2 linked regions of the Ilumatobacter coccineus YM16-304 genome follow. The protein of the gene in region 1 interacts with the protein of each later gene in a pairwise test. Links are inferred from orthologs where the notes say so. Each region holds a gene or a part of one and is shown on either strand. Other genes may lie near its edges.

Region 1 (8,964 bases):
GCGCCGACCCCGACGATCGCCGCGTGTGGCGTGTCGAACTCACCGACGCCGGACGCGCCCTCGCCGCGCAGGCCGTCGAGATCGACGAAGTGCTCCGCGCCGAACTCCGCCACGGCATCGGCCGCGAAGAACGACAAGCCCTCAGCTGGGTCCTCACCCGACTCCAGCAGAACCTCACCTCCGCCATCAACAGATCCACGTCACCCGGTACCTGACCGGACGACGCCACAAACCCACCACACATCTCAAACCAACAGGAGAACAGCAATGACCGAAGCAGTGATCGTCGATGCAATCCGCACCCCGGGCGGCAAGCGCAACGGACAGTTCAAAGACCAGCACCCCGTCGACCTGGCGGCCCACGTGCTCAAGGCGCTCCAAGAGCGCAACAACCTCGACCCGGCACTGGTCGACGACGTCATCATGGGCTGCGTCATGCAGGTCGGTGAGCAGTCGCTCAACATCGGCCGCAACGCCGTGCTCTCGGCCGGTTGGCCCGAAGAGGTTCCCTCCACCACCGTCGACCGCCAGTGCGGCTCGTCGCAGCAGTCGATGCACTTCGCCGCACAGGGCGTCATCGCCGGTGCGTACGACGTCGTCGTCGCCGCCGGTGTCGAAGTCATGACCCGCACGCCGATGGGCGCGTCGATCGTCCAGGGCATGGGCTTCCCGTTCAGCCAGGACCAGCAAGACCGCTACGCCGAGACCGGCCTCCCGCCGCAGGGCATCGGCGCCGACATGATCGCCGACGAGTACGGCATCACCCGAGAAGACCTCGACGCCTTCGGTGCCGAGAGCCAGCAGCGTGCGGCCACCGCCCGCGACGAAGGCCGCTTCGAGAACGAGATCGTTCCCGTCGAAGTCGAGATCGACGGCGAGACCGTCATCGTCAAGGACGACGAAGGCATCCGCGACGGCACCACCGCCGAGTCGCTCGCCAAGCTCAAGCCGGCCTTCAAGGAAGACGGCAAGATCACCGCCGGCAACTCCTCGCAGATCTCCGACGGTGCGTCCGCCGTGCTCATCATGAGCAAGGAGAAGGCCGAAGAGCTCGGCATGAAGCCCCGCGCCAAGTTCCACAGCTTCGCCCTCGCCGGCACCGACCCGGTCACCATGCTGAAGGGCCCGATCCCGGCCACGAAGAAGATCCTCGAGAAGACCGGCCTCAGCATCGACGACATCGACCTGTTCGAAGTCAACGAAGCGTTCGCCTCGGTCGTCCTCGCCTGGCAGAAGGAGACCGGCGCCGACATGAGCAAGGTCAACGTCAACGGCGGCGCCATCGCACTCGGCCACCCGCTCGGTGCATCCGGCACCAAGCTCATGGCCACGCTCCTCAACGAGCTCGAGCGCACCGGCGGCAAGTACGGCCTCCAGGTGATGTGCGAAGGCGGCGGCATGGCCAACGCCACCATCATCGAACGCCTCGACTGAGCGGCTGAGCGGCGCCAGATTCCTTCTGATCACCGCTCAGCACTGCTGAAGCATTGAAATGCAGCGGCCGGACTCGTTCGACGGGTCCGGCCGTTGCGCGTTCCGGATGTTTCCTTTGGACCGGGACCGAGGGAAACAAGCGGATGTTTCCTTTGGACCGGGTCGAAAAGAAACAAGCGGGTCAGGACGGTTTGGTGGCGGCCATCGTGTACATCATCGGACACCGGTCGATCTGATGGTCGGGGAGGAAGAACAGCTCGTCGCGTTCGATCTGATTCGGGAGCATTCGCCAATCGAGGCGTCGGTGCTCCTCGAGCGTCGTCACCGTCAGACCAGCCGAGGTCAACGCCGTGAACACCTCGCCGATTCCGTGGTTCCACTCGTGTGAGCGGGTGTTCGTCAGCTGCTCGCCGGCGGTGTCGACGTACGTGTCGGCCTCGTCGAACGTGAGCGGTTCGACCGTTTCGAAGTAGGGGTACTTCAACCGCAGCCCGGCGTCGGTCTCGTCGGCCGACATGGTGTCGTCGAGCGCATACGCGATCGGATGGCACTCCCGGAGATGGAACCGGCCGCCCGGCTTCACCAGCGCCGCGCACACCTCACCCCATCGGGCGATGTCGGGCAGCCAGTTGAGCGCGCCGACGCCGGTGTAGACGAGGTCGAACTGCTCGCCGCCGAGCGCGTCGACCGCGTCGTACACGTTCGACTCGACGAACGTTCCGGGGGTGTCGACCGACGCGAACAACTCCCGGGCCGCGTCGAGCGACGCTTCCGACTGATCGAGCCCCACGACGTCGGCGCCGAGCCGGGCCAACGACAACGTGTCGGTTCCGATGTGGCACTGCAGGTGCACCGCGCGCAGTCCGGCGATGTCGCCGAGGTACTGCCGATCGAAGTCGACCACGTCGCTGAGCAACGCCCGATCGTCACGAAAGCGATCGAGGCGATACCCGGTCGACCCTCGCGCGTGCAATCGAGCCCGGTCGTCCCAGTTCAGCCGGTTCGCCTCGATGTACCCCTCGTTCGCCATCCACCACGTTCGCACACCACTTCACCCGCTTTGCCCCTCGATTCCGTCACCGATGACGGATCTGAGGGGCAAAGCAGTTCAGACGGGTTTCTTTGGGGGGCGGTGAGGAGTGGTCTCGGTCACATGTCGTTGCGACGTAGCGATATGTCGCTATAGTAACGACATATCGATAATGAAATCGATAGTCTGTACCGAAATGGAGACCTGAATGGGACAGCACCACACCGCTCCCGAACGAGGAGCGTTCTCAGAACGAGGAACCGGTCGAGGCCGCGGACGCCGAAAGATGCGTCGCTGGAACGACTCGGACCACGAACGAAAGGGGGGCCACATGCGCCACCACGAACACTCACCACACAGCCGAGGCGGACGCCATCGGGCCCGTCGGGGCGCGATCGTGACCGCTGCGCTGCTGCTGCTCGACGAGCGGCCGATGCACGGCTACGAACTCATCACCGAACTCGAGGCACGCAGCGACGGTCGCTGGCGGCCCAGCCCCGGCACGATGTACCCCGCACTCAACCGGATGGAAGAGCGAGGCCTCGTCGACGTCGAAGAGATCGACGGCAAGCGACAGTTCAGCCTCACCGAGGCCGGCCGAACGCGGGTCGCCGAATACCGCGACGCCAAGAGCGACGATGAGCCGGCGCCCTGGGACGACAACGGACACGGCGAGCGCGGCGATCTCCGCGGCGCCATGGCCGAACTCGTCGGCCAAGCACGTCAGATCGGCCGCTTCGGCACGCCCGAGCAGGTCGAGCAGGCGAAGTCGGTACTGGCCGACACCAAGCGCAAGCTCTACGCCATCCTCGCCGCCGAGCCCGACGAGCCGGCCGAGCCGGGCGACGCCGAGTGAACGACCGGACGGTTTGTCTCTGAGACAAACCGTCCGGGGTCAGACGGGGTCGGGACGCGCGCCGGGGTTGGGGCCCTCGGTGCGCGTCTTCTTCAATTCGAAGAAGCCGTCGACGTCCATCATCGCCACCAGCGCATCCCACATCTTCAGCGAGTCGTCGCCGGTCGGCACCTTCGTGATGACCGGGCCGAAGTAGCCGACGCGCTCGCCGCGCGAGTTCTTCATCGCGATGATCGGCGTGCCGACGTCGTTGCCGACGAGGCCGAGGCCGTCGTCCATCGCCGCTTGGATCGCCGGGTCCCACTGCTCGTCGGTGGCGGCCGATGCGAACGACGTGTCGAGCCCGACGGCCTCGAGTGCCTCGGCGACCTCGAAGTCGCGGTTGCCGTCGTGGTGGAGGCGTGCGCCGAGTTCCCAGTAGAGCTTGAACACGTCGTGGTTGCCCTGCTCGGGCGACTCGGCGGCCGCTCGCATGGCTTCCATCACTCGCAGGTGGCCGTGGGTCTGCTCCGCCGCCGTGCGGTACTCCGAACCCTCGGGCGGGTCGTTCTTGAACAGCAGGCTGATCGAGCGCCACGTGACGGAGATGTCACGGTGTGGCACCACCTCGTCGACGACCCAACGGGCCGTCGCCCAGCAGAACGGGCAGGCGGGGTCGATCCAGAACTCGATCTCGGTCGTCGTGTCACTCATGCGTCGAGCCTCGCAGCGTGAGTCGGCGGTGCAAACGGTCGAGCTTCGAAACTTCCTCGAACGGCCTTCCGCCCTCAGCCCGAGCCCGGCGGTCGGGCTCGCTCGTCACCGACGTTTGCGGGCCCGGTGGTCGGCCGTGTGTGTGCGGCTCGCGCAGCGCGGATCGGAGCAGAAGCGCTTCGATCGGTTGCGCGTGGCGTCGTAGAAGAGTCGTTCGCAGTCGTCGGCGCCGCATCGACCGAAACGGATGGTGCCATTGTCGCAGATCTCCTGCGCGAGCGCCATGAGCAGGTCGGCCATCACCTGGTCGTCGAACTTGGCGGTGGCCGGCGTCCAGTGGATGTGATGTCCGACGCCTCCGTGGTCGACGATCGACGGGGTGATCGGGATCTCGATCAGTTCCTCGGTGACCTTCGCAGCCGCGGTGTCGATGTCGAGATCGGGCAGCTCGGTGAGGAACGGGGTCATCGCCGCGATGCGCTGCGTGACGCGCTGCACCGATGCTTCCGAGGCCTCGGCGGCACGGCTGAAGCCGGCGTCGTCGAGCGTCGACCGGGTGTCGGACGACTCGTCGGTGAGTCCGTTGGAGAGTTCGAGCAGCGTCTCCAGGGTGATGCGCGCTTCCGACTCTGTGACCGATGCGACGTACATGCCTGCATTCTATGCCCGAATGATGTTGCGTGCGGAGCTAAAACGCGTTAGACCCTTACGAGTTGTAATGACCTAACGCGGTAACGCTCATCACAAGGAGTTCCCAACATGACGATCCTGATCATCACCCTCGTCGTGATCGCCAACATTCTCGGGTCTGCCATGGCGTACCCGCAGGCGGCGAAACTGCTGCGTACTGGCAACCCCGAAGGCGTGTCCGCCATCTGGGCGGGCGTGAGCGTGTCGATGAACCTCTGGTGGCTCGTGTACGGCATCGCCAACTCGCTGTGGGGTCTCGTCCCGACATCTGCGATCGCCACCGCGCTGTACGCGGTGATCGTCGTGGCCTTCGTCCGTTCGGTCGGCCGGAGTGCCTTCGGCGGCTTGGCCTTCGGTGCCCTCGTCTTCGGCCTGGTGCCGCTGCCCGTGCTGCTCGTCGCCGGGTGGAGCGCCGCAGGCGTCACCATCGGCCTGTGCTACGGCATGCAGCTCTTCCCGGCGGTGGTCGCGGCGTTCCGCACGACCGATCTGTCCGGCGTCGCCGCCGGCACGTGGATCATGGCCTGGATCGAAGGAGCGATCTGGGGCGCGTACGGTCTGTTCGTCGTCGACGGGGCCCTGCTGATCGGCGGCGTGGCGGGCGTGCTGATGGCGTCGCTGATGCTCGCTCGCCTCACGATGACCGGCCACCGTCCGCTGGATTTGCGCCGGGCGAGCCTCGTCTCGGCCTGACCCCGTAAGGGTTCGAGCAAATCGCAACAGCTGCTGACACATCGACGCGACGCGCGGTTCGCGCAATCCCTGACTAGGCTGATTTGGGTCAACGTGAGTCAATAGAGGGCTCCAGAACACAAGGAGCCGGAATGGCTACAGGCATCGTGAAGTTCTTCAATGACGAGAAGGGCTTTGGTTTCATCACTCCCGACGAGGGCGGCAACGACGTCTTCGTTCACTACTCCAACATCGTTGGATCAGGCCGTCGGTCGTTGAACAACGACGCGAAGGTCGAGTTCGAAGTAGCCCCCGGCCGCAAGGGTCCAGAAGCCGTCGACGTCAAAGAAATCTGATCTGAGAGGAGGCGGTTCTGCATGGCATCAAGCCCGCAGAGTTACCAGAAACGCCAGCGTGAACTTCGCAAGAAGGAGCGCAAGGCAGAGAAGCAGGCAATCCGACATGGTCGCAGCGCGGCCAAGAAGGAAGAGGGCGATGATGGCCCCGACGAAGATGCGCTGCTCGAGGAATTTCGCATTCTCAACGAGAAGTTCGCCGCAGGTGAAGTCGTCGAAGAAGACTTCGAATACCGCAAGGCGGAGATCTTCCACCAGATGGGTCTCGGCGAAGCGCCGGAGCCCCGCGAATCTGACAGCGAGGAAACTGCCGACGTAGAGGCCTAGCCACTACGAAGTCAGCGCCCGCGCTCGACATCGAAACGAAGGCCTCCGGTTGCGACCGGGGGCCTTCGTCGTTTTCGGCCCTGCGCCCGCGCGCGCTGACTCGACACGGCACCGCGCCGAGCCTCTACGTTGCCCACATGTCTGCTCCCGAGTTCGGCGCCACTTCGACCACCGACGAGGTCCTTGCCGACGTCGATCTCTCCGGCGAGGTCGCCGCGGTGACCGGGGCATCCGGTGGCCTCGGGCTCGAGACGGCTCGCGCCTTGGCCGCTCGGGGAGCGCACGTGGTGCTCGCCGCCCGCAACCCCGACAAGCTCGCCGACGCCGTGGACACCATCACGGCTCAGCATCCCGGTGCGTCGCTCGACACGATCGTGCTCGACCTGGCCGACATCGGGAGCTGTCGCCGGGCGGCCGTCGAGCTGCTCACCCGTGTCGACCGACTCGATCTGCTCGTCAACAACGCCGGTGTGATGTGCACGCCGTTCGGACACACGGCCGACGGTTTCGAGATGCAGACCGGTACGAATCATCTGGGTCACATGGCGTGGACGATCCCGCTGATCGACCTGCTCACGCGGTCGTCTCCGGCCCGGATCATCAACCTCTCGTCGGCGGGTCATCGCTTCGGTGATGTCGACCTCGACGACCTGAACTGGGAGTCGCGGGAGTACGACGAGTGGGCGGCGTACGGACAGTCGAAGACCGCCAACGTCTTGTTCAGCGTCGAGCTCGAGCGTCGCTTCGGCCCGATGGGCGTGCACGCCGTTGCGGTCCATCCGGGTGGCATCCACACCGACCTCGGTCGGCACATGACGCCAGACCTGCTCGCTGAGATCGGTGCGAAGATCGAGCAGAGCAACCCGGGTGGTTTCGACTGGAAGACCATCCCACAGGGGGCGGCCACCACGGTGTGGGCGGCCACCACGCCGGAGTTCGCCGAGCGGGGCGGCGTGTACTGCGAGGACTGCCACGTCGCCGCGATCGATGACGGAGGCGGCAGCGAGGGAGTGCTCGGCTACGCGCTCGACCCGGAACGCGCCGCTGCGCTGTGGGACCGGTCGATGCAGCTCCTCGCCACCGTCTGACCCACCGGACGGTTTGTCTCAGAGACAAACCGTCCGGTCGGGGCTCACGGGGTCGTGGTGGTCGTCGTCGGGACCGTGGTCGTCGTGGTCGTGGTGGTGGTTGTCGTCGTCGTGGTGGTGATGTCGAGGCGCTCGATGAACAACACGGTCACCTGATCGCTCGGGTCGATGATCTCCTCGATGCCGTCGACCAGATCGGTCGCGTCGGGCAGCGTCGGGCCGGCGACTTCGATGACGGCCTGTTCGCCGTCGAAGGAGGTCGACAGGATCGTGACGTCGGCGACGTCGGCCCACGCTCGGGCGAGCACGTCGATGCTGTTCGCCACCTGCTCGTCGGGGGTCGGCGGTGACTCGACGTCGACGGTCTCGCGGGCGACCCAGGTGAGCGTGACGCTGAGGGTCTCGTCGAGGCGTTCGTCGAGCAGCAGCGTCAGCGACTCGAGCGGCGGCGCACTGCCCACGCCACTCGCATCGAGGAACACGACACCGTCTTGGATCGAGAGCGCGTCGCGGCGGCCCGACACGGCGTCGGCCTCGGACAACCAGTCGTCGACGATTGCCTCCACCTCGCTCAGCAGGCGTTCTTCGTCGGACACGATCGTGGTGGTCGGGGGCAGCGTGGTGGTGGTGACCGCACGCTCCACGCGGTCCCATTCGACCGACACGACCTGGTCGGCGCCGAACTCTGCTTGCAGGTCGTCGGCGAGGCTCTGTGAATCGATGGCGGTCTCGAAGCTGCGCACTCCGACGGTGATGCGTTTGTTCTCCTCGTCGAAGCTGATCGTCGGGTCGGATCGAACGTCGACCGCGTCGAGCCACTCGTTGACGATGTCACGAGCCTGGATCTCGCGCTCGGATGCTTCGACGGCCGTGGTCGAGGCCTGGTACAGCGGAATCGCAATGGCGATCACCACCGCTCCGACTGCGGCAGCGGCGAGCGAACTGCGTCGGATCGTGTTGGCCAGCCGTCGTGGTGGCACGAAGCCGGTGATGACGAAGACGATCGCCCCGGCGAGGATGATCGCCGCGAGGTTGGTCGTGTAGAGCAGCATCGCTCCCCGTGCGAACGTGGCGTTGCCGTCTTGCAGGGCGATGCCGACGGTGCCCAGCGGCGGCACGAGGGCCACGGCCACGGCGACGCCCGGCAGCGACGACGACGCGTCCTTGCGAACCGTGGCGTACGCACCTGCGGCGCCCGCGCCGAGCGCGACCACGAGGTCGCGGATGTCGGGCGCGACGCGACTCGTCACCTCGTTCGGGAGTTCGCCGCGCACGAACATCGCAGCCAGCACGTACGACAATGCGATCGAACCGGCGGTGGCCAGGCCGACGATCGCGAGGGCTCGGAGCGACTTCTTGAACAGCGCCATCGCGAGGCACGCGGCAGCGGCGAGCACCGGCTGCATCAGCGGCGCGAGCAGCATGGCGCCGATCACAACGGCGGCGGAGTCGGCCGAGAGCCCCATCACGGCGACGATCACCGACAGGGTCAGCATGGTGGAGAAACGGAAACCCCAGTGCTCCTGCTTCTTGATCGCCAGTTCGCCCATGATGCGCTGACGTTCCTCGGAGTCGAGGTGGCGGTGCCACCACGCTCGCGTGCGCTGCCGGAGTACACCGAGGCTCGGGTCGTCGGTGGTGTCGGTGACGCGCTCCTCGGCGACTCGCTTGGCCTCTTCGATCTTGGCGCTGCGGTCGATCTCGCGTGTCGGGTCGTCGGCGTCGTCGATCGTGCCGCTCCGCGAGGAGTCGGGGAGCAGAGGGTCGCCGCCGGTCACGCCCGGATCTTATGGCTCGCGCTTGCCCGGTTGTGGCCGT
Region 2 (8,986 bases), 750 kb from region 1 along the record:
CTTCGGCAGCGCGATCCCGTCCTCGATCAGCTGGATCGACTTCGGCGAACGCGAGCGGAACATGATGTTGACCGCATACTCCTTGCTGATCGCTGCGAGCATGCGGAAGTTGTCGGCGCTCAGTCCGTAGCTGTCGCGCCAGATCCGTGCGTGGGTCGTCACATCGAGTCCGGCGGGCATCACGTTGCTCTCGGGAACGGCCCGGTGTCCCTTCGATGCGATGACGTCGTCGACCTCGTCGAACGCCTTGTTGGCACGCTCGGCCCACGCCTGCTGCAACTTGGTGCGGATCGGTCCCTCGCCCGCTGCGACCGCTCGCGACACCTTCGCGACGGCACGAGCGGCGACGAGCGCTTCGAACACCATGTCGATGTTCTCGCCCGCGATCTCGGCGACCTCACCGAGGAACGCCGTCGCACCGCGCTCCCAGGCCGCCACCAGGCGCGTGATCGCGCTGTCGATCGCCTCGCCGACCATGGCGCCCAGCTGGGCCAGCGACACGTTGCGGACTGCTTCGACGCCGGCGTGCCACATCGCTTCCATTTCGGCGACGATCTCCGACACGATGGCTTGGCGGGCGGCCGAGTCGCTCTCGAGGTACGCGAACGTCGTTCCGAGCATCCATCCATACGCCGCGGCGGGAGCCTTCGCGAGTGTCCATGCGATCTGCGCGAGCGAACCGAATCCTCGAGCGGCGGTCTCGACGCCACGGACGAGCTTGCAGCCGACGTACTCCGCCGCCCAGAGGAGGTCCTCGTCGCACGTGATGAAGTTCGTCGGTTCCTGCTCCGGTTCGGGCACGCGCCCGAGCGTGACGTCGTGCTTGCGGTCGAAGCCGTCGTCGTCGATGAAGTCGATGACGAACTCGTCCATCGGCGTCCATGAAACGGCGCCGCCCTCGGCCACCTCTTTGACCGAGACGAGCGCGTTGTACTCGACGCGGAATCCGGACGACACCGTCGCCTCCATCGTCTCGGCCACAGCGACGAGGTCGATCGACGCTCCGGGAGCCAGTTCGAACGCCGTGATTCCGGTGGCGCTGGCGCCGCCCGCTCCGAAGAACCCGCCGCCGGCGTTCAGTTCGTAACTCGTGCCCTCGAATGCGGGGCCGTACGACGGTCCGATCACGAACGAGATCGTCTCGGGCTCGTCGGCGTCGTCGGTGACGTTCGTGAAGTTGCCGTTGATGCGCACCGGTGCGCCGGACCGGAAGCTCTGGCTCTCGACCACGTCGATTCGCACTTCGAGCATGACCTGGTCGACGACTTTGACCGTCTCGGTTCCTCGCCCGGTCACCGTCGCGCCCGCCGCGTTGCCCGTGACGAGCATCGACAACTCGACCTTCAGCTGTTCGTCGGCGCGGTAGCTCCAGGTGAGGGTCTTCTCCTCGTCGGGCGCGAGGTCACCGAAGTTCGACTCGTCGGGTGTCGTGCCGGGATCGTCGACGGGTGCTGCGATCTCGATGAACTGCACGAACAGGTCGTCGGTCTGCGACGTGACGATCAGCGGGCCCTTCCCCACATCGGTGATCGGCTGTTCGGTCACGTTCTTCACGGTCACGTCGACATCGACGAAGTTTTCGTCGTTCTCGTCGATGATGCCGTCATCGTTGGTGTCTTCGAGTTTCGAGGAGTCGGGGTCGGCCTCGATGGTGACCTGCAGTCCGTTGACACTCGTCTCGAACGACCCGGTCCACGGTCCTGCCGGATCGCCGAGGATGTCGTTGGCGTTCCAGACGGACCGAATCGTTGCGCGCCCAGCGGCGATGGCTCGCACGCGCACCTCGAATTCGTCGGTGTCCCCGACTTCGTACGTCTTCGGGGACAGATTCGGCGGTGTGCCGACGAACTCGAACTGAGCTGGGAGCGAGAGCAGATTGTCGACGGGGGCCGCCTGTCGCAGGTTCCCGACGCCGTCGGTGACTTCCAGATGGACCCGCACGTCGAATTCGTCGCCGATGTCGTAGCGGTTGCCGTCTTTGCCGGGACCGAACTCAGCGTCCGGATTCGACACCGTCAGCCGGAGGTCGGGAGCCGCGATGTCGATCCACTCCGACGCGGTGAGTACCTGCCCCTCCTGTGCACCGCGCATCGTGAGCGTCACGCGGTAGTTCCCCAGCGCGTCGTAGACGTGTGTGGGCTCGGAGCCTTGGACGACCGCCGAGCCGTCACCGAAGTCCCATTCGTAGGTCGTCGGCCCGTCGAATGGGATCGACGTGTTGTCCATGCGATAGCTGAGGCTGTTCCCGAGCTGATCCGGTTCGAACGACGCGCGAGGTGCCAGGTCACCTTCGACCGGGATCCAGCCGTAGCGGGTGTGCCGCTCGAGCGTGGCCCAGTACTCGTCGCAGCCATAGCCGTTGCCCGGCTCGATGCATTCGTCGACCGAGGCGCTCGCCAGCAGGAAGGTGGGGCCGGCGAGCCGATCGATGTCGACGGTGTCGATGTAGAATTCGCACCGAGCCGCGACCGGGCCGCGCACCGTCCAGAACGTGTCCTCTGTCGGCCCTCCGGCTGCGTAGGTGCTCCCCAGCTCGCCTCGGCACGAGCCCTGACGCTGCGCCGAGTAGGTGCCGACCGACCCAGACGTGCTGAAGCTTCCCGAGCACGACCGAACGTCGGTCGGGTCGTTGTCGTACAGGTACACGCACCGGACGATCGACGGGGAGTACACCTCGTAGTAGCACCCGGTCGACACGTAGCTGGCGCACGGCGCGAAGCCGATCTCGCCGGCATCGATGACGAACGACGAGTCGGATGCGAAGGTTCCCGTCGCGATGCCACCCAGCTCGCCGGGTGCGCAGCCGAGACCAGCGTTGTCGTTCTCGTCGTAGACACACGACGGAAGCGGCGACGTGGGGGCGGGGACGGCCTGGACCACCCCGGCCGGTGGAGCGGCAACCGTGACCACGAGAGTGGCGAGGAGACCGAGCACGGTGGCAATGGCCAGGCGAGCGCGCCCGTGGCGTCGTCGAGTCAACATGACGTTCGTTGTAACGAACCGCCGATAACAGCCGACCAACAAGAACGCCAACCTGACCACACAGCCCGGAGCGATGCGGCCGGGTTGGCCGAAAACGCAGAGATCCCGGCGGGTCGCTGCGCTGTGCAGCAACCGGCCGGGATCTCGAAAGATCAGGTCGTGATCAGCGTGTGATCAGTCGAGGCTCTTCTTGAGGCGCTGGATGTCGATGCGGACACCCGGGCCCATGGTGGCCGAGGTGGTCACCTTCTGGATGTAGCGGCCCTTCGCCGATGCTGGCTTGGCACGGTTGAGCTCTTCGATGACGGCGTAGAAGTTCTCGGCCAGCTTGTCGACCTCGAAGCTCGCCTTGCCGATCGGGACCTGCACGTTGCCGTAACGGTCGGTGCGGTACTCGACCTTGCCGCCCTTGAACTCTTCGACGGCCTTGCCGACGTCGGGGGTGACGGTGCCGGTCTTCGGGTTGGGCATGAGGCCACGGGGGCCGAGCTGGCGGCCGAGACGACCGACGAGCGGCATCATGTCGGGGGCTGCGATGACGAGATCGAAGTCCATCATGCCGCCTTCGACCTGCTCGAGCAGATCGTCGGAGCCGACGATGTCGGCTCCGGCTTCGCGGGCGGCGTCGGCCTGCTCACCAGCGGCGAACACGGCGACGCGGACGTCTTTGCCGGTGCCTGCGGGAAGCGCCACGGTGCCACGCACCATCTGGTCGGCCTTGCGGGGGTCGACGCCGAGACGGATGACGAGGTCGATCGACTCGTCGAACTTGGCGGTGGCCGTGTTCTTGGCGTGCGTCACGCCTTCGACGGGTGCGTAGAAGTGGTCACGATCGAACGTCTTGAGTGCGTCGTCGTATTTCTTGCCGGACATGGTGTGTCTCCCTCAGTGGTGAGTCCGCCGGTCGAGGTGTTCCCGGTCGAGACTGTGGTGGTTGAAAATGGTGTTCGGTATTCGTTGGAGGCGGAGGCCCGATCGAGTGCAAACTGCGACCGGATCTCCGTCAGCGCCGAAGGCGCTTCGGACCGTCAGGTCCGAGAAAGCAGCGACAGCGACGGAGTCGCTGTCGACGGCGAAGCCGTCGGCCGGCGTCAGCCGACTTCGATCCCCATGGAGCGAGCGGTGCCTTCGATCTGCAGCATGGCAGCTTCGATGTCGTTCGCGTTGAGATCGGGCATCTTGATCTCGGCGATCTCCTTGACCTGAGCCGGAGTGATCGAGCCAGCGACCTCGGAACCCGGGTTGTTCGCTGCCTTCTCGAGACCAGCGGCCGCGCGGATCAGCGTCGACGCCGGCGGGGTCTTGAGGATGAAGTCGAACGTGCGGTCTTCGTAGATCGTGATCTCGGTCGGGACGACCGTGCCAGCCTTGTCTTCGGTCTTGGCGTTGTACGCCTTGACGAAGTCCATGATGGCGATGCCGTGCGGTCCGAGCGCGGTACCGACGGGCGGAGCGGGGCTCGCCTTGCCGGCTTCGATCTGGATCTTGACGACCGCTGCAACCTTCTTCTTGGCCATGATGTTTCTTCTCTCGTGTTCTCGTCAGGGGGTGGGTGGATGCAGGAAAGCTGCGTGGTTCGGAGCGTGGTCGCTCAGAGCTTGGCAACCTGGCTGAAGTCCATCTCCACCAGGGTTTCACGACCGAAGATGTTGACGAGCACCTTCAGCTTCATATGGTCTGCATTGATCTCGGCGATCTCGCCGGTGAAGTCGGCGAACGGGCCTTCCTTCACGCGAACGCTCTCGCCCTCTTCGTAGTCGAGCTTCGCCTTGCGACGAGGTGCGGCTTCGACGCCTTCGGTCTTGGGCGACAGGAAGGTCTTGACTTCACGACGTGAGAGCGGCGTGGGCTTCTGGCCCTTGGCAGCCTGGCCGACGAAGCCGGTGATGCCCGGCGTGTTGCGCACGCAGTACCAGGACTCGTCGTCCATCCGGCAACGCACGAGCAGGTAGCCCGGGAAGACCTTCTTCATGACGGTCTGCTTCTTGCCGTTCTTGTACTCGTCGACTTCCTCCATGGGGATGACGATCTCGTAGATCTTGTCTTCCATGTTCATCGACTGGATGCGAGCGTTGAGGTTGGCCGTGACCTTCTTCTCGTAGCCGCTCTGCGTGTGGACCACGAACCACTTGCCGGGGCGCTTGTTCGGGTCGTCGTACGGAACTTCTTCGACGTCGTCGGCCTCTGCGTCAGCTTCTGCTGCCTGAGCGTCGTCGTCCGACGAGGCAGACTCGTCGCCGGCGCTTCCGGCGTCGCCCTCCGACTTGCTGTCATCGCTCGCGTCCGCGGTTGCGTCGTCGGTGGCCTGGTCGTCCGCGGTGGCAGCTTCGTCACTGTCGGCGTCGACGTTGGCGGTGCCGGTCGGGAGCAGGTCGGCAGCGCTGTCTTTCGACATGCTGTCGGCGGCGACGAGGTCTTCGTTGCCGTCACTGATGACGGCGTCGCCGGTCGGGAGGAGATCGCTGACCGCGTCGGCGGTGACGGCTTCGTCGCTGGCGCTGACGGTGAGGTCTTGCTCGTCGGGGACGTCGTCGACCGACGGCTCCTCGGTGAGGGCCGCGGCAGCACCTTCCATCGAGGCGGTGGAGTCGTCGACGGCGGCGCTCGCTGCTTCGAGCTGCGCTGCCAGGTCGGCGAGGCTGTTGCTGTTGTTGTCGGTCATGTCAATCAGGATTTCTGTTCGTAGAACCATTCGCCCAGAAGGCCGAACAGGTAGTCGAGACCGCCGACGAGCGCTGTGTAGATGACGACGGTGATCACGACGATGATCGAATACCGCTTGACCTCGGGGCGCTTCGGCCACGCGACCTTGCGCATTTCATCGCGAACTTCGCTGAGGTACTGACGAACACCGACCCGGTCCTGACGCTTCTTGGGCTGCTGGCGCGGGGCGCGCTGAGCCTTGCCCTCGTCGTTGAGCGCGCCCATCTTCTTCAGCTGGCGCTTCTGCTCGCGGTTCAGGTCGTCCAATGACACGATGTTGTCTGCGATTTCTCGATCGTCGATCCATGCCGAGGCATGGTTGGTTACTGGCAGGGCAGGAGGGACTCGAACCCACGACCGTCGGTTTTGGAGACCGATGCTCTAGCCAACTGAGCTACTGCCCTCTGGGAGGAGGCACCAGGGTACCAGCGCCTCCAGAGACTCACCGTCGGCCGTCGGCACACCGTGTTGTCGGTGCATGACGGCCGCAGAGGTAGATCAGCGAGTTTCTTTGTGTGTGGTGTGCTTGCGCTCGTTGCTGCAGTACTTCTGCATTTCGAGGCGCTCACGATCGTTCACCTTGGACTTCATCGTGATGTAGTTGCGCCGCTTGCAGTCGGTGCACTCGAGGGTCACCTTGACCCGCTTGTCACTCTTGGCCATGACGGCCTCGCTTTCTTACTTGCAGTTCCAACACTCGAAGTCGAATGGTGGATGACAGACAGCGGCCGGCCCGGGCGAACCCGAGCCGGCCGTTGACTGGTTCGAATTGATTACTTGTGGATCTTGGTGACGCGGCCGGCGCCGACGGTACGGCCACCTTCACGAATGGCGAAACGAAGACCCTCGTCCATCGCGATCGGCTTACCCAACTCGACGGTCATCTCGACGTTGTCACCAGGCATCACCATCTCGGTACCCGACGGCAACTCGATCGTCCCGGTCACGTCCGTGGTCCGGAAGAAGAACTGCGGACGATAGTTGTTGAAGAACGGCTTGTGACGGCCACCCTCGTCCTTGGTCAAGATGTACACCTGACCATCGAAGTTCGTGTGCGGCGTGATGCTGCCGGGCTTGCACAGCACCTGACCGCGCTCCACGTCCTCTTTGTCGATACCACGAAGCAACGCACCAATGTTGTCGCCAGCCTGACCCTCATCGAGCAGCTTGCGGAACATCTCCACACCCGTACACGTCGTCTTCTGCGTGTCACGCAAACCAACGATCTCGATCTCATCACCAGTGTGAACAATGCCCTGCTCGACCTTGCCCGTCACGACCGTGCCACGACCCGTGATCGTGAACACGTCCTCGATCGGCATCAAGAACGGCTTGTCCAGATCACGCTCAGGGTTCGGAATCGACGCATCACACGCAGCCATGAGCTCCATGACCTTCTCCTGCGCATCCGCATCACCCTCGAGCGCCTTCAGCGCCGAGACATGCACGACCGGAGCATCATCACCCGGGAACTCGTACTCGGTCAGCAACTCACGAACCTCGAGCTCCACGAGCTCCAACAGTTCTTCGTCGTCGACCATGTCGGACTTGTTGAGCGCACACACGATGTACGGAACACCAACCTGACGAGCCAACAGCACGTGCTCACGCGTCTGGGGCATCGGACCATCAGTCGCAGCAACCACCAGGATCGCACCATCAACCTGCGCCGCGCCCGTGATCATGTTCTTGATGTAGTCAGCGTGACCCGGCATGTCGATGTGCGCGTAGTGACGGTTCTCCGTCTCGTACTCGATGTGCGAAATCGAGATCGTGATACCACGAGCCTTCTCCTCAGGCGCCTTGTCGATGCCCTCGAAATCGGTGAAATCCGCAAGACCACGATCAGACAACGTCTTCGAGATCGCAGCCGTGAGCGTGGTCTTGCCATGGTCGATGTGACCCATGGTGCCGATGTTGACGTGCGGCTTGTTCCGCTCGAACTTTGCTTTGCTCATTGCTTTCCTCGCTCCTGAGGGTTCCTGTGATTGGGATCTTGATTTGGTAGCGGCGGTCGGACTTGAACCGACGACCTTCCGATTATGAGCCGGATGCTCTGACCAGCTGAGCTACGCCGCCAAACATGGTGTGGGATTGCGTGTTCGGTGATTTGACTCGTCACCGGGTCACCCCGGCCACTTGGTCGAGCCCTCTGTGAGAATCGAACTCACGACACCAGCCTTACCATGGCTGTGCTCTACCGACTGAGCTAAGAGGGCGTCACAACCGAGCGCCGAAGCACTCGATTCTGCCGTTGCTGGTTATGTGGTTTCCGCCGACTGTCCCGGGATCCGGGGCAACCTTCGGGACCGCTCCAGCGTTGCGGCCAGCCCGAGAGTGTATCGGCGAGGCGGAAACAACCACCGCGAACTTTCGCCGTTCGCGCGGTGTTTGCCCAGTAGTTTCACAGGCGATGTCCGTCGCACCCTCCGAATCGCCTCAGCCGCTGGTCAGGGTGCGCCTCGCTGTCGTCGACGACGCCGAGGCGATGCGCACGATCTACAACCACGAGGTCGAGAATCACACGACCACGCTCGACCTCGTCCCACGGACGCTCGAAGCTCAGCAGGACTGGATCGCGCAGCGCTCGGGAGCGTTCTCGGCGGTCGTGGCCCAGCTCGACGATGACGACCAAGAGCACGGCCGAGAACACGGTACGGTCGTCGGCTTCGCGTCGTTGTCGCCCTACCGCGAGCGGGCCGCGTACAGCACCACGGTCGAGAACTCGGTGTACGTGTCGCGAGCGCACGGCGGACGCGGAATCGGCCGAGCGATGATGGACCACCTGATCGAGGTCGCTCGCGATTCGGGGTTCCATTCGATGATCGCCCGGATCGAAGCGTCGGGCGAGGCCTCGCTGGCCTTGCATCGTGCGTGTGGCTTCGAGCTGGTCGGCATCGAACGCCAGGTCGGACGCAAGCATCGCAGGTGGCTCGACATGGCCGTGATGCAACTCATGCTCTGACATGCCGGCTGCGTCATCGGGTGTCAGACACCCGATGACGCAGCCGGTGGGAGCATCAGAAGTCGATCGGTTCGCCGACGCATTCCGCATCGAGCAGATTGAACGGCGACTCGTCGACGCCGCCGGCGTACGTCACGCCGTAGCCGTAGTTCGCGTCGACGGCGTTCGGGTCGTAGAAGTCGTACGTCTCGAAACCGACGATGAGGTACCCGTAGCCGGCCGGCACCGCCGACGCGAAGGCCCAGTCGTCGCCGGTCAGTTCGTCGTAGTTGGTCGGCAGGACGATGGTCGAGGCGACTTCGAGGTCGTTCGACGGATCGCCGTCGGTCACGCTGT

What was found.
Region 2: the proteins of YM304_RS00560 (region 1) and rplA interact in binary tests that used the Escherichia coli proteins (3 or more experiments, as listed by UniProt). The link is inferred for Ilumatobacter coccineus YM16-304 from one-to-one orthologs.

The regions. Positions count from the first base shown.
Region 1 is NC_020520.1:123,878-132,841, forward strand. The notes cover bases 4,244-7,129. They hold YM304_RS00560 (cold-shock protein), read left to right. Parts: upstream 4,244-5,527; coding sequence 5,528-5,731; downstream 5,732-7,129. Other genes in these bases: YM304_RS00550 (CGNR zinc finger domain-containing protein), read right to left, coding at 4,244-4,664; YM304_RS00555 (hypothetical protein), read left to right, coding at 4,773-5,396; YM304_RS24460 (hypothetical protein), read left to right, coding at 5,753-6,058; YM304_RS00570 (SDR family NAD(P)-dependent oxidoreductase), read left to right, coding at 6,196-7,129. Outside these bases: YM304_RS21605 (MarR family winged helix-turn-helix transcriptional regulator), read left to right, coding at 1-215; YM304_RS00530 (thiolase family protein), read left to right, coding at 268-1,434; YM304_RS00535 (class I SAM-dependent methyltransferase), read right to left, coding at 1,616-2,464; YM304_RS00540 (PadR family transcriptional regulator), read left to right, coding at 2,862-3,320; YM304_RS00545 (mycothiol-dependent nitroreductase Rv2466c family protein), read right to left, coding at 3,360-4,013; more of YM304_RS00550, read right to left, coding at 4,119-4,243; more of YM304_RS00570, read left to right, coding at 7,130-7,146; YM304_RS21610 (DUF389 domain-containing protein), read right to left, coding at 7,191-8,924.
Region 2 is NC_020520.1:876,043-885,028, reverse strand. What follows is about bases 2,007-4,914. They hold rplA (50S ribosomal protein L1), read right to left. Parts: upstream 3,856-4,914; coding sequence 3,157-3,855; downstream 2,007-3,156. Other genes in these bases: nusG (transcription termination/antitermination protein NusG), read right to left, coding at 4,574-4,914; rplK (50S ribosomal protein L11), read right to left, coding at 4,074-4,502; YM304_RS03990 (PKD domain-containing protein), read right to left, coding at 2,007-2,982. In the rest of the region: more of YM304_RS03990, read right to left, coding at 1-2,006; more of nusG, read right to left, coding at 4,915-5,644; preprotein translocase subunit SecE, read right to left, coding at 5,650-5,952; rpmG (50S ribosomal protein L33), read right to left, coding at 6,184-6,348; tuf (elongation factor Tu), read right to left, coding at 6,459-7,643; YM304_RS03940 (GNAT family N-acetyltransferase), read left to right, coding at 8,099-8,650; YM304_RS24535 (VWD domain-containing protein), read right to left, coding at 8,706-8,986. UniProt on the Escherichia coli protein: One of the primary rRNA binding proteins, it binds very close to the 3'-end of the 23S rRNA. Forms part of the L1 stalk. It is often not seen in high-resolution crystal structures, but can be seen in cryo_EM and 3D reconstruction models.